Regions from separate parts of the Streptomyces sp. NPDC002886 genome, predicted to be linked through region 2. Evidence: riboswitches for the same ligand, from Rfam matches in the RefSeq annotation. Region 2 holds a riboswitch; each other region holds the start of a gene.

Region 1 (9,162 bases), on a different contig from region 2:
GAGATCTTCCATCCCGGGCTGTGGGCCCGGGACGGCGCCCAGGTGCTGCGGGAGGTGATCGACCGCTACCGCGAGCACGTCGCATGAGGTGAAGGGGGGCGTGAGCCGAAGTACACGGGGACGGGCTGTACGGGGACGAGGTGCACGGGGGGCCGCAGCACACGGGGGACCAAGTACACGGGGGACGCAGCGTTTCGGGCGAATCGGCGTTTCAGTCAAAGGAGACTGTGATGACAGATGTGTGGAGCCGCCGTGCCTTCCTCACGGCGGTCGGCGGCGGCGTGATGCTGCTCGGTACCCCCGTCCTCCCGGCGACCGCCGGGACGGTGGCCTCGGTGCACGCCGCCATGCGCGCGGTGTGGCAGGGCCTCGTCCTGGGCGCCGTGTCCTCCCCCACCGCGGAACCCTTCCGCACCCGGCTGGCCGCGCTGGGTGCGCAGGCCGGGCAGTGGCGCACCTCGATGGCTCCGGCGACCGGCTCGCTCTGGCCCGATCAGGTCTTCACCACCGACCCCGAGTGGATGGCCCAGAGCTACTACCGGCTGCGGACGATGGCGGAGGCCTATGTCAGACCGGGCACGGGGCTCACCGGCGACGCCGCGCTGCGGACGGCCGTGCTGACCGGGCTGGACCATCTCCACGCCCAGGTCTACAACGCCGGCCAGGCGCGGTACGGAAACTGGTGGTGCTGGCAGATCGGCGCCCCCCAGGCGCTGCTCGACACGGTCGTCCTGATGTACGACCGGCTCTCCGCGGCCCAGCTCACCGCCTACTGCGCCGCCGTGGACCACTTCGTCCCGGATTCCACGGTCGGCGCGTACACGGGGACCAGTACGGGAGCGAACCGGGTGGACCTGTGCCGGGTGCTCGCGCTGCGCGGTGTGGTCGGCGGCGACGACGCGAAGATCGCCCTGGCCCGGGACGCGCTCTCGCCGGTGTTTCCGTACGTCACCTCCGGCGACGGGCTCTACCGGGACGGCTCCTTCATCCAGCACACCTACGTCGCGTACACCGGCTCGTACGGCTCGGTCATGCTCGGCGGACTGGGCATGCTGTTCGGCCTGTTGAAGGGGACGGCCTGGGAGGTGACGGACCCCGGGGCGCAGATCGTCTTCGACGCGGTGGAGCACGCGTGGGCGCCGTTCCTCTACAACGGGCTGATGATGGACGCCGTATCGGGGCGTGCCCCCAGCCGGGGGGTCCAACTGGCCGATCCCCTCCAGGCCCAGCTGGACGACCACACCCGCGGGCACTCGGTCCTCGCCGCGATCCTGCTCCTCGCCGAGGGTGCGTCCGCCGCCGAACGGACCCGCTGGCGCGGACTGGTGAAGGGCTGGACCGCGCGGGACTACTACAGTCCCCCGCTGGCGGACGCCACGCAGGGTCTGTCGGCCCTGGCCCGCCTCGCGGAGGTCGCGGCGGACGCCACGGTGACGGCGGTGCCCGAGCCGGTGGCGCACCGGCTGTTCCCCTCGATGGACCGGGCCACGCACCGCAGGCCGACGTGGGCGGCCTCCCTGTCCATGGCCTCGAAGCGGATCACGCACTACGAGACGGGCAACGGGGAGAACCTGCGCGGCTGGCACACGGGCAGCGGCATGCTCTCCTGGTGGGGCGCAACCTCCGGGAACGGCCAGTACTCGGACGCCTTCTGGCCCACGGTCGATCCCTACCGGCTGCCCGGGACCACGGTCTCCCGCAAGGCCCTGGCCGACGGGGCCGGGGGCAACTGGGGCGCCTCCCGGCCCGACGCCACCTGGGTGGGCGGCACGACCGACGGGGAGTTCGCCTCGGTGGGCCAGCACCTGAAGGGGCTGGGCAGCACGCTCACGGCCCGCAAGTCCTGGTTCTTCCTCGCCGACACGGTCGTCTGCCTGGGCGCCGGGATCGGCTCCACGGACGGCGCCGCGGTCGACACGGTCATCGACAACCGGAACCTGGGCGCGACGGGCACGCACGCCCTGACCGTGGGCGGCACGGTCCAGCCGGTCACCCTGGGCTGGACCGCGTCCTTCCCCGGGCCCGGCTGGGCGCACCTGGCGGGCTTCGGCGGCTATGTGATGTCGGGTTCGGGCACCTTCCGGGCGCTGCGGGAGGCCCGCACCGGCCGGTGGAGCGACATCAACCGGAGCGCTTCCACCACCGCCCTCACCCGGCGCTACCTGACCCTCTGGTACGACCACGGGACGAACCCGACCGCCGGCAGCTACGTCTACCAGCTGCTGCCGGGCGCCTCGGCCGCCCAGACTTCGGCCCGGTCCGCCGCCACCGGATGGCTCACGGTGCTCGCCAACAACCCGACCGCCCAGGGAGTGGCGGTGGGCTCGCTCGGCTTCACCGGGGTGAACTTCTGGCAGCCCGCGACGATCGGTGCCCTGCGGGCGAGCGCCCCGTGCTCGGTCACGGTGCGGGAACTCGGCGACGGCACGGCCGTGGTCTGCGTCTCGGATCCGACCCGCACCCTGCCGGGACTGACCCTGGTATGGAACCGGCCCGTCACCCAGGTGCTGTCCCAGCCGACGAGCGTGGTCTCGGCGAGCACAGGGTCCGGGCTCCAGCTCGGCTTCGGCAGCCTCGCGGCCCTGGAGGGGGCGAGCCAGGTGGTGAGGGTCAAGCTGGGGTGATCTCCGGCCCACCCGACCTCTGGCCCGTCCGATCCCCGGCTCATCCGATCCCCGGCTCATCCGATCCCCGGCTCATCCGATCCCGGGACACTCCGCGGGGCGACAAAAGCCGAGCCCACAGGGTGACATAGCGTGACCCGTATGGATCAGGAGCACATATCCGGGGACGGCGAAGGCGCGGGCAGGCGGCGGTTCCTCGCCCTGGCGACGGGGGCCGCGGCCACCGCCGCCGGGCTGGCAGCCGTGGCCGGCTGCGCGAACGGCGACGCCGGAAAGCCGGACGGGGCGGACGGGGCGGGGACCGGCGAGAGCCCGGCACCGTCCGGTCCGCCCGGAAAGAAGGAGGGGCCGCACGGCTTTGACGTCCGGGCGGAGAACGCCCGTCCGGGGAACGCCGACTGGCAGGTCTCCAAGGCCGGCCCGGCCCGCGCCATCGAGGGCTTCGCCGACCGGGTCAGCGTGCTGCCCGGCGAGTCCTTCGGCCTGCACGTCTCCACCACCGCACCCCGGTTCACCGTCTCCGCGTACCGCATGGGCTGGTACGGCGGCGCCCGGGCCCGCCTGGTCTGGCGCTCCGAGGCCCTGCCCGGGGTGCGTCAGCCGGACCACACCGTGGAGGCCGCGACCCGTACGGTCCGCACCCGGTGGGCCCGTAGCACCACCGTCGAGACCAGGGACTGGCCCGAGGGCTGCTACCTGCTGCGCCTCGACGCGCAGGGCGGCGAGGGCCAGCGGTTCGTCCCCGTCACCGTGCGGTCCGCCGCGACGGCCGGACGTACCGTCGTGGTCAACGCGGTGGCGACCTGGCAGGCGTACAACCGCTGGGGCGGCTACGGCAGTTACGACGGCCCCAGCGGCGGATACGCCTCGCGCTCGCTCGCCGTGACCTTCGACCGGCCCTACGAGTACGACGACGGCGCGGGTCTCTTCCTCGTGTACGAGGCTCCGCTGCTCGCGCTGGCCGAGCGGCTCGGCATCCCCCTGGCGTACACGACGACCACCGACGTGGCCCGGGAGAAGCGCCTGCTGGAGGGTGCCGCGGCGGTCCTCTCCCTCGGCCACGACGAGTACTGGTCACCCGAGCAGCGCGCGCACGTCACGGCGGCCCGGGACGCGGGCAGCAACATCGCGATCCTGGGCGCGAACTGCTGCTACCGCCGGATCCGGCTGGAGGCCTCCGAGCTCGGACCGGACCGTACGGTGGTCTGCTACAAGTCCTCCTACGCGCAGGACCCCGGCTTCAAGCGCGGCCACCCCGCCACCGTCGACTTCCGTTCCGCGCCGGGCGCCGACCCGGAGAGCTCGCTGCTCGGCGTGATCTACGACGGCTACCCGGTGGACGCCCCGTACGTGGTGACCAACCCGGGCCACTGGCTCTTCGAGGGCACCGGCGCGAAGGCCGGCGACAGCTACCCGCACCTGGTCGGCGTGGAGTACGACAAGGTCGACACCGGTTTCACGACTCCGCGTCCGATCGAGATCCTGGCTCACTCCCCCGTGGTCTGCGAGGGCCGCCCCAGCCACCAGGACACGGCGTACTACACGACTCCGAGCGGCGCCGCCGTCTTCGCGACGGGGACGATGCGCTGGGTGGAGGCCCTCGACGCGAAGGGCGACGGGCGCGGCGGAGCCAACCACGGCCTGGACGCGCGCTCGGGCGCCCTGACCACCCGGGTGACGGAGAACCTGCTCCGCGTCTTCGCGGCCGGCCCGGCGGGACGGACCCGTCCGGCGCGGGACAACGTGAAGGCGGTGTACGGGGGCCCGGGCGCGTGAGGCGCTCCACCGCCCCGAGCGCCGCTGCCCCCATACCCATTGGACTCATCCCGTAAGGGCTGTTTAGGATCATGTCGCGGCATCGCGTGTCGGTCACCGGCTGGGTGAGGCATGGAGGTGCCGAGATGTGCCTTTCGGAGGCATCCACTCATGACGGTTCAGCTCAACCACACGATCATCCACTCCCGTGACCACCGGGAGTCGGCCGAGTTCCTCGCGTACTTCCTCGGCCTGGAGGTCGGAGCCCCCTGGGGCCCCTTCATCCCCGTCGAGATCGCGAACGGCGTCACCCTGGACTTCGCGACCATCCCCGCCGAATCCATCACCGCACAGCACTACGCGTTCCTCGTCTCCGAGGCCGAGTTCGACGTGGCCTTCGAGAAGATCAAGCGGGCGAGGATCACCTACTTCGCCGACCCGCACGGGCTCCACCCCGGCGAGATCAACCACAACGACGGCGGCCGAGGCGTCTACTTCGAGGACCCTTCGGGCCACGGCATGGAACTGATCACCGTCCCGTACGGCGGCTTCAAGAAGTAAGACCCGTGCCCGCCCGGCCGCACCGGGCGGGCCCCGTCCAGAGGTCAGTACCCCGTTCGCCCCCCGTCCCGCGGAAGGTAGACGATGTGCGGCGCACCCGTCGTCGGGTGGGCGGCGACGTGGGTGCGGACCCCGTAGACCTCGGCCAGCAGGGGTTCCGTCAGTACCTCCGCCGGGGTGCCGGAGGCCGCCACGCGTCCGCCCTCCAGGACGTACAGGCGGTCGCAGTACAGGGCCGCCAGGTTGAGGTCGTGCAGGACCAGCAGGGCGGTGGCCGGCAGGGCACGGACCAGCCCGAGGATCTCCAGCTGGTAGCGGATGTCCAGGTGGTTGGTCGGTTCGTCCAGCGCGAGCAGCCCGGGATCCTGCACGAGGGCGCGGGCCACCAGGGCGCGCTGGCGCTCGCCGCCCGAGAGCTCGTCGAAGCGGCGGCCCGCGAGGGCGGCCGCGCCGACGGTCTCCAGGGCCCGTGCCACGCGGCGCACGTCGTCGGGTCCGTCCTGCTCCCAGAAGCGCTTGTGCGGGCTGCGCCCCATGGCCACCACCTCGCGCACGGTCAGCCCGAAGGTGCCGGCCGCGTCCTGGGGCACCACCGCCACCCGCCGGGCGCGGTCCCTGACGCCCAGCGAGGCCGCGTCCACGCCGTCGAGCAGCACGCGTCCGCCGGTCGGGCGCAGCGCGCCGTAGACGCAGCGCAGCAGGGTGGTCTTGCCGCTGCCGTTGGGGCCGACGATTCCGACCGTCTCGCCGGGGCGGGCGGTGAGGTCGATCCCGTGCAGCAGCGGCTGCCCGTCGATCTCGTACCGGACGCCTTCGACGGCGAGTCCCGCCGCCTCGGCCGCTGCCCGCGCCACCGGACCGGTCGGCCGTCGCGCCCTCATCCCACGACCCCTTCTGTACGGGTGGACCTGCGCAGCATCCACAGGAAGAACGGCCCGCCGACGAGCGCCGTGACCACGCCCACCGGGATCTCCTCCGGCGCGGCGGCGGTACGGGCGATCAGGTCGGCCAGGGTCAGGAACACCGCCCCGCCCAGCGCGGCCACGGGCAGCAACGCCCGGTGCCCGGCTCCGACGACCATCCGCGCGGCGTGCGGGATCATCAGCCCCACGAATCCGATCGCCCCGCTGTAGGCCACCAGTACGCCGATGACGAGCGAGGTGAGGACGAACACGGCGGCCCGGAACCGGCCGGTGTCCAGGCCGAGCGTCTGCGCGCCCTCCTCCCCCGCGAGCAGCAGGTCCAGCGGCCGGGCCAGGGCGATGAGCGACCCGGTGCCCAGGAGCAGGGCCCCGGCGGGCAGGGCCAGTTCGCTCCAGCGTGCCCCGCCGAGCCCGCCGAGGGTCCAGAACAGCACGCTGCGCACCTGATCGGGCTGCGCGGACAGCACGAGGACCAGGCTGGTCAGCGCGGATAGCACGTACTGGACGGCGACTCCGGCGAGGATCAGCCGGCCGGTGGTCATGGCACCGCCGCGCCGGGCCATCGCGTAGACGGCGACGAGTGCGCCCATCGACCCGGCGAACGCGGCGAGCGGGAGGGCGGCGGTGCCCGCGAAGCCGAGGAATCCGGCCCCGAAGACGATCACCAGCACCGCTCCGGTGGAAGCCCCGGAGGAGGCCCCGAGCAGGAACGGGTCGGCGAGCGGGTTGCGGACGAGAGCCTGGAGCACGGTTCCCGCGACGGCCAGTCCCGCGCCGACGACGGCCCCGAGCAGGACGCGCGGCATGCGCACGTCCCACACGATCGCCCCGAAGGCGCCCCCTCCGGCCCGGGGCCCCGGCCCCGCGAGCACGAGGTCGAGCACCTCGCCCGGGGGGATCCGTACCGGCCCCAGGACCAGCCCCGCCAGGGCCGACGCGGCCAGGGCGGCGGCCAGCAGGGCCAGTACGACCGGGGTACGGGTGAACGCTCGGGCGGCCCGGAGCCTCACGCGGCGTCGGGGTGGAGCTGGCCGCCCAGCGATTCGACGGCGTCCGCGACGCGTACGCCGAGCACGGCGGAGGACAGCGGCAGCACGACGAACCGCTGGTTCCTGATCGCGGGGACCTGGGCCAGTGCCGGGTCCTTGAGCAGGCGCTGCTTCTTGGCTTCGACGGTGGTGCCGCCGTAGTCGTAGATGAGGACGACCTCGGGCTTGCGCTCGATGACCTTCTCCCAGGACACGTCGCCGAAGGTGTCCTGGAGGTCGGCGAATACGTTCGTGCCGCCCGCGAGCGAGATGATCTCGTTGCCGATGCCGTTGCCTCCGGAGGTGAAGGCGGAGGCCTCGCCCGAGTCGTAGACGAAGACGGCGGGCCTGTCCTTGTCCTTCAGGCGTGCGGTGACGGCGTCGATGCGGCGCTGTTCGTCGGCGATGAGCCGCTCGCCGCGCTCGGGGACGCCGAAGGTACGTGCCACCTCGGTGATTTCGGTCTTGAGCTGGTCGAGGCCGACCTTGCCCTCGGTGCAGTACTCCACGCTGAGGCGGGAGTTGACACCGGACTTCGCGAGTCCCTCCCGGTCGCGGCCCTGCGCCTTGTCGAAGGCGCTGGAGTAACCCCCGTACACGAAATCGGGGTTGGCGCCGAGGAGGACCTCCCGGGAGGGGTACTCCTTCGCCAGCACCTTGATCTTGTCGTACGCGGACCGGTAGGCGGGCAGTACGGCGTCGTCCAGGTAGGCCGTCCCGACCGTCTTCCCCTCCAGCCCGAGGGCCAGCAGGATCTCGGTGGCGTGCTGGTTCATGGCGACCGCACGCCGCGGCGGTGCCTGATAGGTGCTGGTGACACCGCAGTTGGTGACCGAGTACGGGAAGCCGGGCGCGGCGCCCGCCGCGGCCTTCGCGTCCTGCGCCACGGGTGATCCCCCGCAGGCGGCCAGCGGTATCAGGAGGGGTACGGGCAAGAGCGCGCGCAGCAGCGCACGGGGGTACGAAGACATGGTGGAGCCTCTCCCGGGGATCCGCGTCCCCTGGTCGAACCGAAAGAGGCGGTGCGTCAGTGTCTGACTCCCGGGGCCCCGCGCGGGGGCGTCCGGTCACAGTGGCGGGACCGCACCGGATTCGCACCGGTTTCCTGTCCTGCACCGCCTGGATAACGTGGCCCAGTGTGCCAGAAGGGCGACGTCAGCGTTCCGCCCGCACCGCGCCGGCCACCCGGGAGGCGAGGGCGCGCAGCGCCTCGTCGGAGGGGGATCCGGGCTCGGCCGTGTAGAGGTAGAGGGTCTGGTCGGGATCGTCCGGGAAGGTCAGGGACTCGTATTCCAGGGCCAGTTCACCGACGTCGGGGTGCCGGAACCTTTTGGTGCCGTGGGTGTGCTCGAGCACGTCGTGACCGGCCCACCAGCGCCGGAAGTCCCGGTCGAGCGAACTCAGTTCCTCGACGAGCGGGCCCAGATCCGGATCGTACGGGTGCCTGCCGGCGTAGAACCGCAGCGCGGCCACGACTCCGCGCGCGGCGCCCTCCCAGTCGGCGAAGAGCTCGCGGGCGGCGGGGTCGCGGAAGAGGAACCGCGCCAGGTTGCGGCCGCGCCGATCCGGCGCACCCGACTCCGGGGTAGGCGACCCGGGGGCGCCCGACCCCGGGGTACCCGACGCCGGCGCACCCGACCCCGGCGCGCCGAAGTCGGCGTACAGGGCCTCGGCGAGCCGGTTCGCGGCCAGGACTTCGAGCCTGCGCCCCATGATCATCGCCGGGGTGCCGTCCTCCAGGGCGTCCAGGACCCGGTACAGGCCCGCCCGCACCCGCTGCGGGCCGTCGGCCTCCGCGCGGCCGGGGGCGTCGGCGGCGCGACCGGGCCCGGTGGCCCGCTGGGGCCGGGCCAGCTCGAAGAGGTGGGACCGCTCGGTGGCGTCGAGCCGCAGCGCACGGGCCACCGCGTCGAGGACCTCGGCGGAGACGTGCTGGGTACGGCCCTGCTCCAGCCGGGTGTAGTAGTCGACGCTGACCCCCGCGAGCTGCGCGACCTCCTCGCGCCGCAGCCCGGGCACGCGCCGCCTTCCCGGGTGGGCGGCGGCCCCCACCTCCTCGGGGCCGATCCGGGCGCGCCGGGAACGCAGGAATTCCCGCAGGTCGGAACGGGGATCGGGCCCGGCGGTGGCGGTCATTCCCCCAGGCTAGGCGTTCTCCCCGGGTTCCTCCGGCACCTTCGCACCGGGCCGGCCGGCCGCGCACCGGGCCGGCGGCGGCGCGGCGCGTCACAGCCCGGTCACAGCGGCCCCCGCGGGGCCCCACCGGGCCCC
Region 2 (9,162 bases):
GGCCAGCGCCCGGCCCGGCACGATGGCGAAGTCGACGCCGGTCAGGACCGCCGGGCCGTCCTCGTAGGCGTAGCCCGCGCCGGACAGCTCGATCAGGGGGGTGGCCACCGGGTTCACAGGAAGAGCCCCTTCAGGGTGAGGGTCAGGGTGATCAGGACCGCCAGCAGGCCCGCGGTGGCCGTCAGGAAGCGCCACGACAGGGCCGCCTCCGGTACGAGGACCCGCAGGGCGCCGTCGTAGCCGCGTCCGGCCAGCCCCGCCTGGAGCTTGGCCGCGCGGTCGAAGGCCCGTACGAAGGAGGTGGCGGCGAGCCCCGCCAGGGAACGCCACACCGCCGCCCGGCCGGTGTGCCCGAGCCGGGCCGCCTGGGCCCGGCGGACCTGGGCCATGGAATCGAGCAGCAGGAAGCCGATCCGGTACATGACCAGGGCCACGTCCACCACCGGGGCCGGGACCCCGGCCCGGACCAGCCGGGGCAGGACGTCGGAGACCGGGGTGGTGAACGCGAACAGCAGCAGTCCGAGCGAGGCCGCCGAGGTGCGCAGCAGCAGTTCGGCGGCGGTCCGGGGGCCGTCGGGGGCCAGGGAGACCGGCCCCGTCGGGCCGCCGACCGCGAACAGCAGCGGCAGCGCCCCGGTGAAGCAGAAGCCGAGCGGGATCCGGAAGGCCCGCCAGAGCTGCCGGCCGGCCACTCCGGCCGGGCCGAGCAGCACGGCGAGGGTGGCGGCGGCCACCAGCGGCCCGCCGGGCCAGGGCGGCAGGCACACGGCGGTGACCGTCAGCCCGACCCCGAGCAGGGCCTTCTCCAGCGGGTGCCGGCCGCGCCAGCGACTGCCGTGCGCGGCCACGTCGATCGGCAGCACCGCCTAGGCCTCCGGGCCGGTGGCGGCGGAGGTGGTGGCGGCAGCGGCGGCGGCAGCGGCCCCCTGGCGGCGGCCCTTGCGGACGCCGAAGTAGTACGCGAGCACGCCCGCGCCCAGTGCCGCCTGCAGGGCGAACAGCGCGGACTCGACCTCGCCGGAGGGGGGTTCGTAGAGAGGGGAGAACCAGGGCTCGTAATCCGGCTTCAGCTCGGTGATGGCGGCCTCCGCCTGCGCGTCGGCGCCCGCGAAGGGCTCCTCCTTGCCCTCGCCCAGCCCCAGGGCGATCGGCAGCACGGCCAGCGCCGCCACCAGGAGCAGCAGCAGGCCGTTGATCTTCGTGTTCTTGGACATGCCGCTCATCAGGCCGCCGCCTTCTCTTCGGTGGCGGTATCGGTACCGGTACGGGTGGCCGTCAGCTTCGCGACACCCAGCCTGACCAGCTCCGACTTGCTCGACGCCATCAGCAGCCGCATCACCAGGACGGTCAGCAGCCCCTCGCTCACGGCCAGCGGGATCTGCGTGACGGCGAAGATCCCCCCGAACTTCGCGAGCGAGCCCGCGAAACCGGAGGCCGGGTCGGGGAAGGCCAGGGCGAGCTGCACGCTGGTGACGCAGTAGGTGATCAGGTCGGCGAAGAAGGCGCCGAAGAAGACGGTCACCATCAGCGGGAGCCCGGACGTGCGCAGCAGCCGGTAGACGGCGTAGCCCGCCCACGGGCCGGCGATGGCCATCGAGAAGACGTTGGCGCCGAGGGTGGTGAGCCCGCCGTGCGCCAGCAGCAGGGCTTGGAACAGCAGGGTGATCGTGCCCAGCACCGCCATGATCGGCGGCCGGAACAGGATCGCCCCGAGCCCGGTGCCCGTGGGGTGCGAGCAACTGCCGGTCACCGACGGGATCTTCAGGGCGGACAGGACGAAGGTGAAGGCCCCGGACGCCCCGAGCAGCAGCGTGCTCTCCGGGTTGGCCTTCACCTCTCGGGTGAGCGCGCGGACGCCGTGGACGACGAAGGGGGCGGACGCGGCGCCCCAGGCGACCGCGTGCAAAGGGGGCAGGAACCCCTCGGCTATATGCATGGGTAGGAGACCTCTCCAGCACCTCGTGGATGGACAACGCACCCCGGCCGGTCTCCTGGCTCACGGGTTGACGTCCATGCCCCGCCTTCCCGGGCAGCGCGGAACCTCCCGCGCAGCCCAGTGGCTTTCCCGCAGGAGTGGAGCCGGACTTCCCGATCACAGTGGCGAGGGCCGCACCGGTTTCCCACCGGTTTCCCGAACACCAAGGCCCGCTGACCCTAGTCGGCCGCACGGACCGGGAACAACCCGCCCCAATCGCGCCGGGCGGCGACCGGATTCCGCTTGTGTGTCACGCCATGTGTCCACGCCGCCACTATCTGCCTCAATAGCCCCACCTGAAAAGGGAGTTCCTCATGTCCGTGACCGCCGAAGACTGGCTGCCGTGCGTCGCCGCGCTATTCCGTACGTAGGACCTGGACGGGGGCGGACACCTCGGCCGCGAGGACCTCATCGCCTACGCCGGCCGCCTCGCCGAGTGGCTCACCGAGCCGGGAGACACCCGCCGCGGGGCCGCCCTCCACGACGCCTGCTCCGAGCTGTGGACGCAGCTGCAAGGCGCCCCGGACACCGACCGGGGCGGGCGGATCAGCGAGCAGGAGTTCGTCGCGGCGGCCGCGCGCCACGCCTTCGACGGCGACCGCTACTTCCGCGAGTCCACCCTGCGGGCCCTCGACGCCCTCGCCTACGCCCTCGACCGGGACGGCTACGGCCGCATCGACCGCGCCGAGTACGAGCGCCTGTTCGGGGCGATCGGTCTCGACGGGTCGCTCGACTCCCTCTCCTTCGACCGGGTCGACGCGGACGGCGACGGCTCGATCAGCCGCGAGGAGCTGCGTGCCGCCGCCGTGCACCTCTACCCGCTGGCCGACCCGACCTGGCTCACCGCGGCGAGCGGCTGCAGCGACCGCCCGCGCGGCATCGCCCTGGTCGCCCACGACGCGCGCAAGGAAGCCGACCCGCTCGCCTGGACGGACCGCAAGGCCGCCGAGCTCAAGCCGCACCGGCTCTACGGAACCGGCACCACCGGCTCTACGGAACCGGCACCACCGGCACCCTGATCAACCGGCGGCTCGGCCTGGACGTCGCCCCGCTGCGCAGCGGCCCGCTCGGCGGAGACCAGCGGATCGGCTCGCTGATCACCCAGGGGCAGATCGACCTGTCGGCCCCTACCCGTGCTGCGCCCGGACGGGCGCGGCCCGGTGGCGGGGCTGTCGGGCTCCGGCGAGGCTGGACGGGTGGCTACCGACCCCGCGCAGGACCTCGACTACTCCGACCTGACCGCCGTGTACGTCAACTGCACGCTCAAGCGATCGCCCGAGCCCAGCAACACCGAGGGCCTGATCGGGAAGAGCCGCGCGGTGATGGAGGCGGCCGGGGTCCGGACCTCGCTCATCCGGGCCGTCGACCACGACATCGCGACCGGTGTCTGGCCCGACATGACCGACCACGGCTGGGACGAGGATCAGTGGCCGGTGCTCTACAGCCAGATCATGGACGCCGACATCCTGGTGCTGTGCGGCCCGATCTGGCTCGGGGACAACAGCTCGGTGATGAAGCAGGTCATCGAGCGGCTCTACGCCTGCTCCTCGATCCTGAACGACCAGGGCCAGTACGCCTATTACGGGCGCGTGGGCGGGGCGCTGATCACCGGCAACGAGGACGGCGTCAAGCACTGCGCCATGAACATCCTCTACAGCCTCCAGCACCTCGGCTACGCGATCCCCCCGCAGGCCGACGCCGGATGGATCGGCGAGGCCGGACCCGGGCCCTCCTACCTGGACCCCGGATCCGGCGGTCCCGAGAACGATTTCACCAACCGGAACACGACCTTCATGAGCTGGAACCTCATGCATCTGGCCGCCCTGCTCAAGCGGTCCGGCGGGATGCCGGCGCACGGCAACCAGCGCTCACTGTGGGACGCGGGCTGCCGCTTCGACTTCCCGAACCCCGAGCACCGGTAGCGGCCGGGCCCCGTCTCCCGCCGGCGGGTGCGCGTTCAGCAGACGTTCGGGTGCGCGACGTCCAGGACGAAGCGCTCCGGGGCGTGCAGCTTGAACGAGGTGTAGGCGGGCTTGGTGTCGAAGGCGGCGCCGAGGGTGACGTACCCCTCGTAGTCGCCGGTGAGGGCGAGGCCCTTCAGCTTGGGCAGGTAGATCTTGACGAGCTTGGGCCCGGCGTAGACGTTGTTGCCCGCTTCGTCGTGTCCGGCGGCGGGGTGCAGGCGGATCTCCAGGAAGTACCGCCCGGCCAGCGGGACGGGCTTGCCGGACCCGTCGTAGACCAGCTTCGGGACGGGGGTCACGGTGACCTCGGGTACGTATCCCTGCAGGTCGACGACCACCCGGTCGTACGTGCAGTGACCGCCCCAGCGGGCATTGACGACGAGCGGAGTGGCGGTGGTGGTGGGTGTGGCCGGCTTTGCGGTCGTGGCTGCGGCGGAGGCCGGTGCGGCGAAGGCCAGAGTGGCGGCGAGCAGTGTGCCCAACCCCAGTGCGGTGGCCTGCCGGCGGCGTGGACGGTTCATGGCGTCCCCTCGATTCCGAGAGACGGGGAACGATGTCATCCGTGAAGACGCGCCCGGTACGGCCGTGGTTGCACCGGGTCCACCGGGTTCGGCCGGTTCAGTCGGCTCGGCCGGTTCAGCTGGGCAGGAGGGCGCTCAGTTCGGCGTCGAGGTCGTAGTACAGGCGTTCCCGGCCGCGCGGCACCAGCTCGGTCATCCGGCGGCACAGCGCCTGTACGTCCTTGGCGCGGGCGGACACCACACAGGACTGCGCGCCGTTGCTGAAGGCGAGGAACACCCGCGGCTCGGTGCCCTTCCAGCGCGGCCACACCTGGATGTCGCCCTCGCCGGTGGCGCAGACCTGGCCGTCGAGCAGCAGCTCCCGGGAGAAGACCCAGTGGGCGAGGTGCATCCCGGCACCCTCGAAGTCGAGGGAGATCTCGTAGGGCCGGTCGCTGCGGTACACGAAGACGCCCCGGACCGGGACGGGCGCGGGCGCGGCCTCCAGGCGGAGCGGGAGGACGCGGTGTTCGGTGCCGGTCATGCGGGGCGCCTCTCTCTCGGGGTGGGGTCCCGCCGGCGCACGTGCGGCAGGCCCACTTGGGCAAGCTAGCCCACCCCCGGGCCGCCCATCCGTGGCCGAAGGTCCCCTTCGTCCGGGCCGCTCGACCCCTCTTCGCCCGACGCGCCGAGCCCCGCCCTCCGGGGGGAGGGAGGGGCTCGGTGGAAGGGCGTGCGCGACCGGGGCGGGGCCCCGGCCGGAACTACGGGAGGGGGTTGTAGATGAAGGACTCGTGCGAGTTGGACTGGCCGATCGCGGTGAAGCCCGAACCGTTGGCCTGGGCGCCGTTGTTCTGGTTGGAGGCGCCGAAGCCCGAGGCGACCTGCTGGGCGGTGGAGGAGTTGCCGGCGTTGCTGCCGCCGACCCCGCTGCCGAGGACCCCGGCGAGGGCCGCGTTCGACGCGGTCCCGGCCGCACCGGCCCCGTTGTCGGCCTGGGCGACGCCCGAGAGGAGCGCGAAGGCGAGGGGGAGCGATGCGGCGGCCGCCATCAGGCGGATGCTGCGGGTGCTTGCCATGATTCAAGTCCTCCAGTTAAGCAAAACGGCTGTGGTCCAAGACGGTTGGCCGACCGCCGGGGGTGTGGACGCGACGTCGTGCCCCCACCCTGGCGCAGGTGATCATCAAGAAACCAGCCCAGACCGCCTTGTTCCCCCTCAAGCGTGATCAACTACCCGTCAAACCTCACATCCCACCCAATCTCGAACGAAGTTACTGGCGTAACCCACCCATGGATGCGCGTGGGTTACGCGGGGGTGCTGGTGGCTCAGGCTGCCGCGCAGGGGAAGGTGGCGAAGTTGCCGAACGCCGATGGGGCGTGACTCGAAGAGTCACGCCCCATCGGCGTTCAGCGGGGTTACGCGGGAGGGCGGGTCAGCATTCGATGACGTTGACCGCCAGGCCGCCGCGGGCCGTTTCCTTGTACTTGACCTTCATGTCGGCGCCCGTCTCCTTCATGGTCTTGATGACCTTGTCGAGGGAGACCTTGTGGCTGCCGTCGCCGCGCATCGCCATCTTGGCCGCGGTGACGGCCTTGACCGCCGCCATGCCGTTGCGCTCGATGCACGGGATCTGCACGAGGCCGCCGACCGGGTCGCAGGTCAGGCCGAGGTTGTGCTCCATGCCGATCTCGGCCGCGTTCTCGACCTGCTCCGGGGTGCCGCCCAGGACCTCGGCCAGCGCGCCCGCCGCCATCGAGCAGGCCGAGCCGACCTCGCCCTGGCAGCCGACCTCGGCGCCGGAGATCGAGGCGTTCTCCTTGAAGAGCATGCCGATCGCGCCCGCCGCGAGGAGGAAGCGGACCACGCCGTCCTCGTCGGCGCCCGGCACGAAGTTCATGTAGTAGTGCAGGACCGCGGGCAGGACCCCCGCCGCGCCGTTCGTCGGGGCGGTGACGACCCGGCCGCCGGCCGCGTTCTCCTCGTTGACCGCCATCGCGTAGATGGTCGCCCACTCGCTGCGGTGCATCATCGGGTCGCCCTCGGTGCGCAGCTGGCGCGCCGTGGAGGCGGCCCGGCGCTTGACCCGCAGGCCGCCGGGGAGGATGCCCTCGCGGGACATGCCGCGCGAGACGCAGGCCTGCATGACGCGCCAGATCTCCAGCAGACCCTCGCGGATCTCGTCCTCGGTGCGCCAGGCCTTCTCGTTCTCCAGCATCATCGAGGAGATCGACAGGCCGGTCTCGTTCGCGAGGCGCAGCATCTCGTCACCGCTGCGGAAGGGGTACTTCAGCGGGGTGTCGTCGAGCTTGATCCGGTCCTCGCCGACCGCGTCCTCGTCCACGACGAAGCCGCCGCCGACCGAGTAGTAGGTCTTCTCCAGCAGCGGGTTGCCGGTCTCGTCGTACGCGAAGAGCGTCATGCCGTTCGCGTGGTACGGGAGCGAACGCCGGCGGTGCAGGATCAGCTGGTTCGGCTCGTCGAAGTCGATCTCGTGGCCGTCACCTATTTCGGTGCCCAGCAGGCGCAGGCGGCCGCTCTGGCGGATGCGCTCGACCTCGGCGTCGGCGGTCTCCACGTTCACGGTGCGGGGCGAGTGGCCCTCCAGGCCCAGCAGCACCGCCTTGGGGGTGCCGTGGCCGTGGCCGGTGGCGCCCAGCGAGCCGAAGAGCTCAGCGCGCACCGAAGCTGTCTGCGCGAGGACGCCGTCCTTCTTGAGCCGGGTCACGAACATGCGCGCGGCGCGCATCGGTCCGACGGTGTGGGAGGAAGAGGGACCGATGCCGATCGAGAAGAGATCGAAGACGGAGATGGCCACGGTTGCGGACTCCTATGTCTGCTCGTGGGTGGGAAGCGTGGGCAGGAGGGGTGGAGAGGGGTGATCTGCGGATTTTGTCCGGCAGCCGAGCTTAACGCGGTGAGGTGAACAGCTCGGCCGCCGGACGAGTCGGGAAGGGAATGCTCAGGCGTGGGTCAGTTCGCGCTCCGGTGCGGCTGCGGCGTCGGACTCCCCGGCGGGGGCGTCCAGGACCGGGTCCGGGCCCGGCAGGCCCGCGTAGTGGGCCTTGACCCCGGACCGTACGGCCCAGAAGTAGAAGCCCAGGGCCGAGACGCCCACGAGGGCGATGTCCACGCCGCCGGGGATGATGCCGTGGCCGCCGAACTCCTTGCTGCCGAGTGCGGAGAGCGTGCCCAGCCACAGCAGGAAGGCGATCATCCACCAGGCCGGGGCGAACTGCCTGGCCAGGTCCTTCTCGCCCTTGCGCTTGAGCACCACGGCCGCGATCGGGGCGGCGACCAGGGTGAGCAGCACCACCTTGCCGGTGTCCGGCCACTTGGACCAGTACAGGGCGCAGGCGGCGAAGGCGAAGGTGATCGGGCAGAGGATGCTCGCCGCCGGGAGGCGGAAGGGGCGCGGCAGCTCGGGCTTCGTCTTGCGGAAGACGCCGACCGCGATCGGGCCGATCAGGTACGAGACCACCATCGCGGCGGAGACCACGCTGGCCAGGGCCTCCCAGCTGTGGCCGACGGTGACCAGCAGCAGGACCGAGAAGCCGAGGTTCAGCCACATCGCGGGACGCGCGGTGCCGTACTTCGGGTGGACCTCGCGGATCTTCTTCGGGAAGAAGCCGGTGTCCGCGAGGTTCTGCGCCATGTACGAGGCCGAGGCGACGTTGCCGATGTTGGCGCCGGACGGGGAGATGAAGGCACCGAACTGGAGCATCGTGACGACCCAGTGCAGCATCAGCATCTTGGCGAGGTCGGCGAACGGCGAGGAGAAGTTGATGCCGTTCCAGCCGCCGGCCTCGGCGAGCTTCTCCGGCGGGACGCCGCCGATGAAGGCGATCTGCAGGGCCAGGTAGATGACCAGGCCGAGGGAGAGCGCGCCCACCAGGGCCAGCGGAATGGCGCGGCCGGGGTTCTTGGCGGCGCCGCCGAGGTTGACGACGGCCTGGAAGCCGTTGAAGGCGAAGACCACGCCGGAGGTGGTGACGGCGGTCATGACGGCGGACCAGCCGTTGGGGGCGAAGCCGCCGTGGTCGGTGAAGTTGCCGGTGTGGAAGCCGGAGGCGATCAGGGCGATCACGGCGAGCACCGGGATGGCGAACTTGACCAGGGTGAGGAGGTTGTTCGCCTTGGCGAGCAGCGCGACCGACCAGTAGCAGGCCAGCCACAGGGCCACGGTCAGGAACAGCGCCATCGCCATGCCGGAGGTGGTCAGGCCGCCGTTCTCGACCAGGCCCTTGGCCCAGCCGAAGTTCCAGGAGGACATGTACTGCGTACCGGCGATGGACTCGATCGGGATCAGCGCGGCGATGGCGATCCAGACCGCCCAGCCGGTGATGAAGCCGAGCACCGGCCCGTGCGAGATGGTGCCGAAGCGGGCCATCGAGCCGGGCAGCGGGTAGGCGGCGCCCACCTCCGCGTAGGACATGGCGATCATGCCGATGAAGACGGCACCGATGACCCAGGCGACGATGGCCGCAGGTCCTGCGACGGCGGCCGCCTGGCCGGCGCCGAAGAGCCACCCCGATCCGAAGATCGAGCCGAGGCCGATCATGATCAGGGCGAAGAGACTGAGTCCCTTCTTGTTCGCTGCGCTCATGTCCATGGGGTGTGCTGTCCGTCCTGCCAGGGGGTGCGGTCTTTCCTTTATCCGGAGCCTATTTGCCATCTATTGGAATATTCGGTGGCACTAGGTCGCCTCCACCTGGGGCTTTGGT
Region 3 (9,162 bases), on a different contig from region 2:
CAGGCTCGAGTCGCCCGGGCGTCCACCGCCGGACAGGACCTTGGCGCCCTCCTCCTGGCCGATCCGGATGTAGTCGAGCGAGCGCTGCTGCTGCCGCCTGGCCACCAGCGGGCCGAGCTGCGTCGCGGGGTCCATCGGGTCGCCGACGACCAGCGCGGACGCCGCGGCGGCGAGCGCCTCGGCGATCTCCTCGTAGCGGCTGCGCGGGGCGAGGACGCGGGTCTGGGCCACGCACGCCTGGCCGTTGTTCATCCAGGCCGCGGGGACGATCCCGGCGATGGCGGCGTCGAGGTCGGCGTCCGGGAGGATGACGGCCGCGGACTTGCCGCCGAGTTCGAGGGTCACGCGGGTGAGGTTCTTCGAGGCGACCTCCATGACCCGCCGGCCGGCGGGCACGGAGCCGGTGAAGGCGACCTTGTCCACGTCCGGGTGGCCGACGAGGTACTCGCTGACCTCGCGGTCGGCGGGCAGGATCGACAGCACACCCTCGGGCAGCCCGGCCTCGCGGGCGATGTCGGCGAGGATGTAGGAGTCGAGGACCGCCTCCGGGGACGGCTTGAGGATCACCGTGCAGCCGGTGAGCAGCGCGGGCGCCAGCTTGGCGGCGGCCACGAACTGCGGGACGTTCCACGGGATGACGGCGGCGACCACGCCGACGGCTTCGCGCCGGACGAGGATCGGGCCGAGGACGCCCTGGCGGAACTCCTCGTAGGGGTAGTCGCGCGCCACGGTGATCGCGGCGTCGTAGACCATCATCGGGCCGAGGGCCTGCGCGAGGACGCTCCAGGAGTACGGGGACCCGTTCTGGGAGCTGATCGAGCGGGCGATCTCCTCGTGCCGGACGGCTATGGCGTCCTTGATCCTGGTCACCACCGCGATCCGCTCTTCGAGCGTGGTGCGCGGCCAGGGACCCTCGTCGAAGGCCTTGCGGGCCACGGCGACGGCCCGGTCGACGTCGGCCTTCGAGGCGTGCGGGACGCTGCCGATGACCTGCCCGGTGTGGGGCGAGACGACCTTGATCGTTTCGGAGCCCAGCGGATCCGTCCACTCACCGCCGATGAACAGTTTTCCGTGTTCCACGAGCTCGGTCATGGCTGATGCCTCCTGCGGCTTGGCGTTCCAGAACTGATACCAGTTCTAGTTCTAGGAGTCCACGGAGCTGACCGAACCGCCCGTGCATCGGCCCACACTCGACAGCCCGAAGATCCAACGACTAGTCAGGAAGCCGGAGAAGTGGTCGACTTGGGCGACTAATGCAACACGTTCTCGTTAGACCTGTTCCCGTTGCACCTCCCGTTGGACCTGTTCCCGTTAGAGCGGAGCCCCTCATGGCAGAGGACACCCCGGACGTGGCACCTCACGTCACCGATCACGGCGGCGGCGTGTGGGGCATCAAAGTCCCCATCCCCGACAATCCGCTCGGCCACACCCTCGTCCACGTCCTCGACACCGACCGCGGCCCGGTCCTCATCGACACCGGCTGGGACGACCCCGCCTCCTGGGACACCCTCGTCGCCGGCCTCGGCGCCCTCTCCATCGCCGTCGCCGACCTGCACGGCGTGGTCATCACCCACCACCACCCCGACCACCACGGCCTGTCCGGCCAGGTCCGCGAGGCCTCCGGCGCCTGGATCGCCATGCACGCCGCCGACACCGAGATCGTGGTGCGGACCCGGTCCTCCGAACCCGGCGTCTGGTTCGACTACATGGCCGAGAAGCTGGCCACCTCCGGAGCCCCCGAACAGCACATCGCCCCGCTGCGCGCCGCCCGCGCGAGCGGCCGCATGAGCACCCTCCCGGGGCTGCGGGCCGCCGTCCCCGACCGGGAGATCGTGCCCGCCGAGCTGCTGCCACTGGCCGGCCGCCGGCTGCGGGCGGTCTGGACCCCCGGGCACACCCCCGGCCACGTCTGCCTGCACCTCGAGGAGAAGCACCCGCGGAACCTCCCCGGCAACGGCCGCCTCTTCTCCGGCGACCACCTGCTGCCCGGGATCTCCCCGCACATCGGCCTCTACGAGGACCCCTCCTCCGAGCAGGTCACCGACCCCCTCGGCGACTACCTCGACTCCCTCGAACGCATCGGCCGCCTCCAGCCCGCCGAGGTCCTCCCGGCCCACCAGCACGCCTTCACCGACGCACAAGGCCGCGTACGGGAACTCCTGGACCACCACGAGGAGCGGCTGACCGGGCTGCGCGCACTGCTCGCCGCCGAGCCGCTGACCCCGTGGGCGCTCGCGGAGCGGATGGAGTGGAACCGGCCCTGGGAGCAGATCCCGTACGGCTCCCGCAACATCGCCGTCTCGGAAGCGGAAGCCCACCTGCGGCGTCTGGTGAAGCAGGGCCGCGCGGAGGCGGTGCCGGGCAGCGACCCCGTGACGTACCGCGCCGTGTAAGGGGTGCGGGTGGGCGGCGCCACCCGGCCCCGGGGCTACGGGCCGGTAGAGTATGGGCGTCGTCCACACTTCCGTACGGGGGGAAGCCGGTGCGAATCCGGCGCTGACCCGCAACCGTGACCCACCCCGGCAGCTTCGGGGCGGGGAGCCGGATTGCCCCGTGCGTGAGGTGCGCGGCTCGAGCCGCCGGGTCCTCCGGCGGCCGGCACCGTCGAGGTAAACGGAGCCGGAGCCCGGTACCAGCCTCCATCGCTGTGCTGCCTGCCTCCGGGTCCCCAGCACGAGAGGCACCCGCCCCGCCATGAACGTCCGCCGCAGCGCCGCCACGCTCGCCGCTTCCGCCGTGCTCTGCGTGGGCGCGGCCCCCGCGGCCCTCGCCGATGTCGCCACGCCGTCCCCGGCACCCGTCGTCCCCTCCGGGCTCTTCGGCAAGAACGATCCGACGTACGACGGGGTGTGGCGGCAGTCCTTCGCACTGCTCGCCCAGCACACGGTGGGTCTGAAGCCCGCGCGGCAGGCCGTGGACTGGCTCGTCGGCCAGCAGTGCGCCGACGGCGGCTTCGCCTCCTTCCGCGCGGACACGGCAGCCGCGTGCGACGCGAAGCTGATGCTCGACACGAACGCCACCGCGGTGGCCGTGCAGGCGCTGAAGGCGCTCGGCGGTCAGGACGCGGCGGTGAAGAAGGGCGCGGACTGGCTGAAGTCCGTCCAGAACGCGGACGGCGGCTGGGCCTACGTCCCCGGCTCCCCGAGCGAGGCCAGCTCCACCGCCGTGGTGATCAGCGCGCTGGCCGCGGCGGGCGAGAAGCCGGCCGAGGTCAAGTCGAAGGCCGGCAAGTCCGCGTACGAGGGGCTCCTCGCCTTCCAGCTCGGCTGCTCGTCCGAGCCGGCCGCCGACCGGGGTGCCTTCGCCTACCAGGCGACGGCCGACGGCAAGCTGCCCGCCAACGCCGACGCGACGGCCGCGGCCGTACTGGCCGGCCTCGGCCAGGGCGCGCTCGTCTCCCCTTCCGCCTCCCCCACGGACACCCCCGCGGCGGGCCTCGCCTGCCCGGCGACCGCCGGTGACCCGGCGGCGGCGGCCCAGGGCGCGGCCGGATACCTGGCCCAGGCCCTGAAGAAGGACGGCCACCTCACCGCCCTCACCCCGGGCGCCGACCAGCCGACCCCGGACACCGGCAACACCGCCGACGCGGTGATCGCCCTGGCCGCGGCCGGGCACAAGCAGTCCGCGGCGGGCGCCCTGGAGTGGCTGAAGACCAACTCCGCCGAGTGGTCCAAGGGCAACCCGGCCGGCCTCGGCACCCTGATCCTGGCCGCGCACGCGACGGGCACCGACCCGAAGGCCTTCGGCGGCACCGACCTGGTCGCGGCGCTGAACGCGACGGGCCCGGCGCCGCAGAACGCCTCCGCGAAGGCGTCGGAGCAGCCGGCGGACAAGAAGGAAAAGAAGGACGAGGACTCCGGCGGCAGCAACGTCTGGTGGATGATCCTCGCGGGCGCCGCGGCCGGCATGGGCATCGGCATCGTGCTGAGCGGCCGCCGGAAGAAGAACCAGCTCTGATGCGCGGACGCCGCCCGTCGCTGCCGGCCCTCTTCGCCGGCATCGTCCTGACCCTGGCCATGACGTTGCTGGCCGCGTCCCCCGCCCTGGCCTCGACCTACCGCTACTGGTCGTTCTGGGACGGCGCGGGCGGCACCTGGGCGTACGCCACCCAGGGCCCCTCCTCGCTGCGTCCGGCGGACGGCTCCGTGCAGGGCTTCCACTTCGTGGTCAGCAAGGACGCGGCCGATCAGGCCGCCCCGCCGCGCGCGGACGCCGACTTCGCGGCCATCTGCTCGGCCACCGCCCCGGTGCCGGGCAAGAAGCGGATCGCGCTGGTCGTCGACTTCGGCACGCCCGCCGAGGCCCAGGCGGGCGAGACCCCGCCGCAGGCAGCCCCGCGTACGGCGTGCGCGCAGGTCGGCCCGGACGCCACGACGGCCGAGGCACTGGCGGAGGTGGCGAAGCCGCTGCGCTACAACAGCGCGGCACTGCTGTGCGCGATCTCGGGCTACCCGAAGCAGGGCTGCGGCGAACCGGTGGCGGACACCGCCGCCACGCCTGACAAGCCCACCGCCCCGTCCGCCGGCTCCGAGGACGGGGGCCCGTCGGCGGGCCTCTTCGCCGGCATCGCGGCGGTGGCCGCCCTGGCCGCGGCCGCGTTCTGGCAGTCCCGTCGCCGCCGCACCCGATGACGGGCGGTCCCGAGGTGGAGGGTCCCGCGGGGTCGGCCTCGGCCGCGCCGGCGGGGCCCGCGAACGGCGGGACGGTCGCCGACGGCGGGCAGCCGCCCACCGGGGCCACCCGCACCACCCGCCCGTCTTCCCGCACGGGTGGTGCGGGTGGGCACCCGGCACGGCCGCAGGCCGGGCGCACCCGGCACGGCGCGGCACGCGAAGTCCCGACCCCGGCCGGCCCGAACGCCCCCGACCGGGCAACCGGGAGCACGCGCGTGCCGACGTACAAAAAATGGCACGCCCCCGAGGCCACGCGGAGCAACGCCCTGCACGCGGGTGCCTGGTGGCTGTGGGCCCTCGGGCTCGCCACCGCCGCCTCCCGCACCACCAACCCGCTCCTGCTCGGCCTGATCATCGGCGTCACCGGGTACGTGGTCGCGGCCCGCCGCACCGATGCCCCCTGGGCGCGGTCCTACGGGGCGTTCGTCAAGCTCGGCCTCTTCGTCATCGGCCTGCGCCTCCTGTTCTCCGTGCTCCTCGGCTCCCCCATCCCCGGCACGCACCTCCTCTTCACCCTCCCCGAGATCCCGCTCCCGGCCTGGGCGCAGGGCATCCGGTTCGGTGGCCGGGTCACCGCCGAGCAGCTCGTCTTCGCCTTCTACGAGGGCGCGAAGCTGGCCACGCTCCTCATCTGCGTCGGCGCCGCCAATGCCCTCGCGAACCCGGCGCGGCTGCTGAAATCACTGCCCGCGGCCCTGTACGAGGTCGGCGTCGCCGTGGTCGTCGCGATGACCTTCGCGCCGAACATGGTCGCGGACGTGGTCCGGCTCCGTACGGCCCGTCGCCTGCGCGGCCGCCCCACGGGCGGGGTCAAGGCGATCCTCCAGATCGGCCTGCCGGTCCTGGAGGGCGCCCTCGAACGTTCCGTGGCCATCGCCGCCTCGATGGACGCGCGCGGCTACGGCCGTACCGCGCACGTTCCCGCCGCCGTCCGCCACACCACCAACGTGCTCACGCTCGGCGGGCTGCTCGGCATGTGCGCGGGTACGTACGGGCTGCTGGCGGCGGAGGGCGCCGAGTACGGCCTGGTCCTCCTCCTCTTCTCCCTCGCCCTGGCCCTGGCCGGGCTGCGCCTGGGCGGCCGCCGGTCGATCCGGACCCGGTACCGGCCGGACCGGTGGGGCGTACGGGCCTGGCTGGTCGCCGGGTCGGGCGCGGCGGTCGCGGCGCTGCTGATCCGCGCCGTGTCCGCGGACCCGGCGGCCCTGCGGCCGGGCGTCGTCCCCCTCGTCGTCCCGACCCTCCCCCTCTGGCCGGCGGCGGCGATCCTGATCGGTCTTCTCCCGGCCCTGGTGGCCCCGCTCCCCCCGGCACCCCTCGCTCCCCTGAAGGAGGCGTAAGACCCCCGTGATCCACTTCGAGGACGTATCGGTGACGTACGAGGGCGCGAGCGCCCCCTCCCTCTCCCATGCCGACTTCACGCTCCCGGAAGGCGAGCTGACCCTCCTGGTCGGCCCCTCCGGCGTCGGCAAGTCCACCCTCCTCGGGGCGGTCTCGGGCCTGGTCCCGCACTTCACCGGGGGCACCCTCAAGGGCCGGGTCACGGTCGCCGGCCGCGACACCCGCACGCACCAGCCGCGGGAACTCGCGGACGTGGTCGGCACGGTCGGCCAGGACCCGCTGGCCCACTTCGTGACGGACGTCGTCGAGGACGAGCTCGCCTACGGCATGGAATCCCTGGGCCTCGCGCCCTCCGTCATGCGCCGCCGCGTCGAGGAAACCCTCGACCTGCTCGGCCTGAACGACCTCCGCGACCGCCCCATCGCCACCCTCTCCGGCGGCCAGCAGCAGCGGGTGGCGATCGGTTCGGTCCTGACTCCGCACCCCCGTGTCCTCGTCCTGGACGAGCCGACATCGGCCCTCGACCCGGCGGCGGCGGAGGAGGTCTTGGCCGTCCTGCAACGCCTGGTCCACGACCTGGGCACGACCGTCCTGATGGCGGAGCACCGCCTGGAACGGGTGGTCCAGTACGCCGACCGGGTCCTGCTCCTCCCCTCCCCGGGCGCACCCCCCGTCCTGGGCACCCCCGCCGACATCATGGCCGTCTCCCCGGTCCACCCCCCGGTAGTGGCCCTGGGCCGCCTGGCCGGCTGGTCCCCCCTCCCCCTCTCCATCCGAGACGCCCGCCGCCAGTCCACCCCCCTACTGACCCGCCTGCCCCAGGCACCACACCCACACCCCGCCACGGCAGCAGGGGCGCAGCCCCCGGCGGGAGCGGGGGCGGAGCCCCGGGCGGGGTCGGGGGCGCAGCCCCGGCCTGAGTCCGGGGCACAGCTCCCGGCGGGATCGGGGGCGCAGCCCCAGGCGGGTTCCGGGGCACAGCCCCCAGCCGGTCCCGGGGCGGAGCCCCCGGCGGGGTCCGGGGCGCAGCCCCGGGGAACGGGCGAAGGGCGGGTAGGGGACGGCCGCCCGCAGGGCCCCCGCCCCGGCCTGCTCGCCCGGCTGCGCCGCCGCGGCCTCCGCACCCCCCGGCCGCAGGCCCCGGCCGACCCCACCGGGACCACCGGGGCAACCGGGGCCACGGGGACGACCCCGGCCACCGTCAAGGCCGTCTCCCTCCGCCGCGACCGCGCCGAAGTCCTCCGCGACATCAACCTCACCGTCGCGAAGGGCGAGACCATCGCCCTCATGGGCCGCAACGGCGCCGGAAAGTCCACCCTCCTCGCCACCCTCATCGGCACCCTGGAGCCCACCACCGGCCAGGTCACGGTCAGCGGCCGCACTCCCCACCGCACGCCGCCCTCCGAGATGGTGACCCGCGTCGGCCTCGTCCCCCAAGAGCCCCGCGACCTCCTCTACGCCGACACCGTCGCCGCCGAGTGCACCGCCGCCGACCACGACGCCGGCCAGGCGCCCGGCACCTGCCGTGCCCTGGTCGCCGCGCTCCTGCCCGACGTCCCCGACGACACCCACCCGCGCGACCTGTCCGAGGGCCAGCGCCTGGCCCTCGCCCTGGCGCTGGTCCTGACCGGCCGCCCGGCCCTGCTGCTCCTCGACGAGCCGACCCGCGGGCTGGACTACGCCGCCAAGGCCCGTCTCGTGGAGATCCTGCGCGGGCTGGCCGCCGAGGGCCACGCCGTCGTCCTGGCCACCCACGACGTGGAGCTCGCCGCGGAACTGGCCCACCGCGTGGTGATCCTGGCCGGCGGCGAGATCGTCGCGGACGGCCCGACCGCCGAGGTCGTGGTCTCCTCCCCCGCCTTCGCCCCGCAGGTGGCCAAGATCCTGGCCCCGGGCCACTGGCTCACGGTCTCCCAGGTCGAGGCGGCCCTCTCCACGGAAGCGGCCGGTGCAACCGGGCCGGCCGGGGCAGCCGGTGCAACCGGTGCAACCGGTACAGCCGGGACGGCCAAGACAGCCGGAGCGGCCTCGTGAGCACCCCCCGTTCCCGCCCCCTCCGCATCGGCCCCCGCGCCGCCACCGCCCTGGTCCTCGTCACCCTCATCGGCATCGCGGCCTTCGGCTGGCCGCTCCTCGCCGACCGCCAGTCCGGCTTCGCCCACTCCCATGACGCCCCCTGGCTCTTCGCCGCCCTCCTGCCCCTCCTCGTCGGCGTGGTCGTCGCGACCATCGCGGACGACGGCATGGACGCCAAGGCCGTCGCCATGCTCGGCGTACTGGCCGCGGTCGGGGCCGCCCTGCGCCCGCTCGGAGCCGGTACGGGCGGCCTGGAGCCCATGTTCTTCCTGATGGTGCTGAGCGGCCGGGTGCTCGGCCCGGGCTTCGGTTTCGTCCTGGGCGGGGTCACGATGTTCGCGTCGGCCCTGCTCACGGGCGGTGTGGGCCCGTGGATGCCGTTCCAGATGCTGGCGATGGGCTGGTTCTCGCTGGGCGCCGGACTGCTGCCGGGTCCGGACCGGATCCGGGGGCGGGCCGAGCTGGCGATGCTCGCGCTGTACGGGTTCCTCGGCTCGTTCGCGTACGGCACGATCATGAACCTTCAGGGCTGGGTGATCCTGCAGGGCAGGGACCAGGGGATCTACTTCTCCCCCGGGGACCCGATCTCGGCGAACCTCGTGCGGTTCCTCTCGTACTGCCTGGCGACCTCGGTGGGCTGGGACCTGGGCCGGGCCGCGCTGACCGTCGTACTGACCCTCACGCTCGGCGCGACCCTGCTGAAGGCATTGCGTCGGGCCACTCGAAAAGCGGCGTTCGACGCCCCCGTGACCTTCGATCCGGGGCCGGATCGAGCCGCCCACCTTCCTCCGAAGGGGACATGACCGGCCACGGAGGGTGAGATCCGGGCCTCGTGGCGGTGACCCGCCCCACAGGACCTTGGTCACATACGAGGCGGGATAGTAGTCCTTAAACGTCCCTTACCCACCCCCTCGAACCCACCCCCACCTGCGCCGATACCCGCCCGGCCCGCGGGGGGCCGTTGCGCCCCGGCTGCGAGGACCACTAGTAAGAGGGGTCGTTGCCAGCCGCCCCGGACCCCCGTAGAACTGGATGAGTCGCAGGGCGGACGGAGGTCCCCCGGATCCCCGCT

What was found. A riboswitch is a leader RNA that binds a small molecule or an ion and turns the genes downstream of it on or off. The one in region 2 is predicted to bind cobalamin.
Region 1: another riboswitch for cobalamin. It lies ahead of ACFYYB_RS01510 (ABC transporter substrate-binding protein); the one in region 2 lies ahead of ACFYYB_RS13475 (energy-coupling factor ABC transporter permease).
Region 3: another riboswitch for cobalamin. It lies ahead of ACFYYB_RS09310 (prenyltransferase/squalene oxidase repeat-containing protein); the one in region 2 lies ahead of ACFYYB_RS13475 (energy-coupling factor ABC transporter permease).

Annotation. Positions count from the first base shown of each region.
Region 1 covers NZ_JBIAPV010000001.1:354,612-363,773, forward strand. Annotated here, with positions in the region: gene ACFYYB_RS01480 (sugar phosphate isomerase/epimerase family protein) at 1-87, shown strand, start outside; gene ACFYYB_RS01485 (polysaccharide lyase 8 family protein) at 231-2,624, shown strand; gene ACFYYB_RS01490 (N,N-dimethylformamidase beta subunit family domain-containing protein) at 2,766-4,400, shown strand; gene ACFYYB_RS01495 (VOC family protein) at 4,551-4,940, shown strand; gene ACFYYB_RS01500 (ABC transporter ATP-binding protein) at 4,985-5,821, opposite strand; gene ACFYYB_RS01505 (FecCD family ABC transporter permease) at 5,818-6,873, opposite strand; gene ACFYYB_RS01510 (ABC transporter substrate-binding protein) at 6,870-7,862, opposite strand; cobalamin riboswitch at 7,900-8,037, opposite strand; gene ACFYYB_RS01515 (helix-turn-helix transcriptional regulator) at 8,047-9,027, opposite strand.
Region 2 covers NZ_JBIAPV010000003.1:266,494-275,655, reverse strand. Annotated here, with positions in the region: gene ACFYYB_RS13490 (energy-coupling factor ABC transporter ATP-binding protein) at 1-108, opposite strand, end outside; gene cbiQ (cobalt ECF transporter T component CbiQ) at 114-863, opposite strand; gene ACFYYB_RS13480 (energy-coupling factor ABC transporter substrate-binding protein) at 867-1,214, opposite strand; gene ACFYYB_RS13475 (energy-coupling factor ABC transporter permease) at 1,223-1,936, opposite strand; cobalamin riboswitch at 1,964-2,158, opposite strand; gene ACFYYB_RS13470 (hypothetical protein) at 2,332-2,787, opposite strand; gene ACFYYB_RS13465 (hypothetical protein) at 2,674-2,994, shown strand; gene ACFYYB_RS13460 (flavodoxin family protein) at 3,172-3,897, shown strand; gene ACFYYB_RS13455 (hypothetical protein) at 3,933-4,460, opposite strand; gene ACFYYB_RS13450 (SsgA family sporulation/cell division regulator) at 4,576-4,983, opposite strand; gene ACFYYB_RS13445 (hypothetical protein) at 5,204-5,518, opposite strand; gene ACFYYB_RS13440 (L-serine ammonia-lyase) at 5,874-7,256, opposite strand; gene ACFYYB_RS13435 (APC family permease) at 7,401-9,050, opposite strand.
Region 3 covers NZ_JBIAPV010000002.1:690,435-699,596, forward strand. Annotated here, with positions in the region: gene ACFYYB_RS09300 (aldehyde dehydrogenase) at 1-1,092, opposite strand, end outside; gene ACFYYB_RS09305 (MBL fold metallo-hydrolase) at 1,329-2,393, shown strand; cobalamin riboswitch at 2,443-2,573, shown strand; gene ACFYYB_RS09310 (prenyltransferase/squalene oxidase repeat-containing protein) at 2,695-3,957, shown strand; gene ACFYYB_RS09315 (SCO2322 family protein) at 3,957-4,631, shown strand; gene ACFYYB_RS09320 (energy-coupling factor transporter transmembrane component T) at 4,889-6,013, shown strand; gene ACFYYB_RS09325 (ABC transporter ATP-binding protein) at 6,021-8,048, shown strand; gene ACFYYB_RS09330 (ECF transporter S component) at 8,045-8,893, shown strand.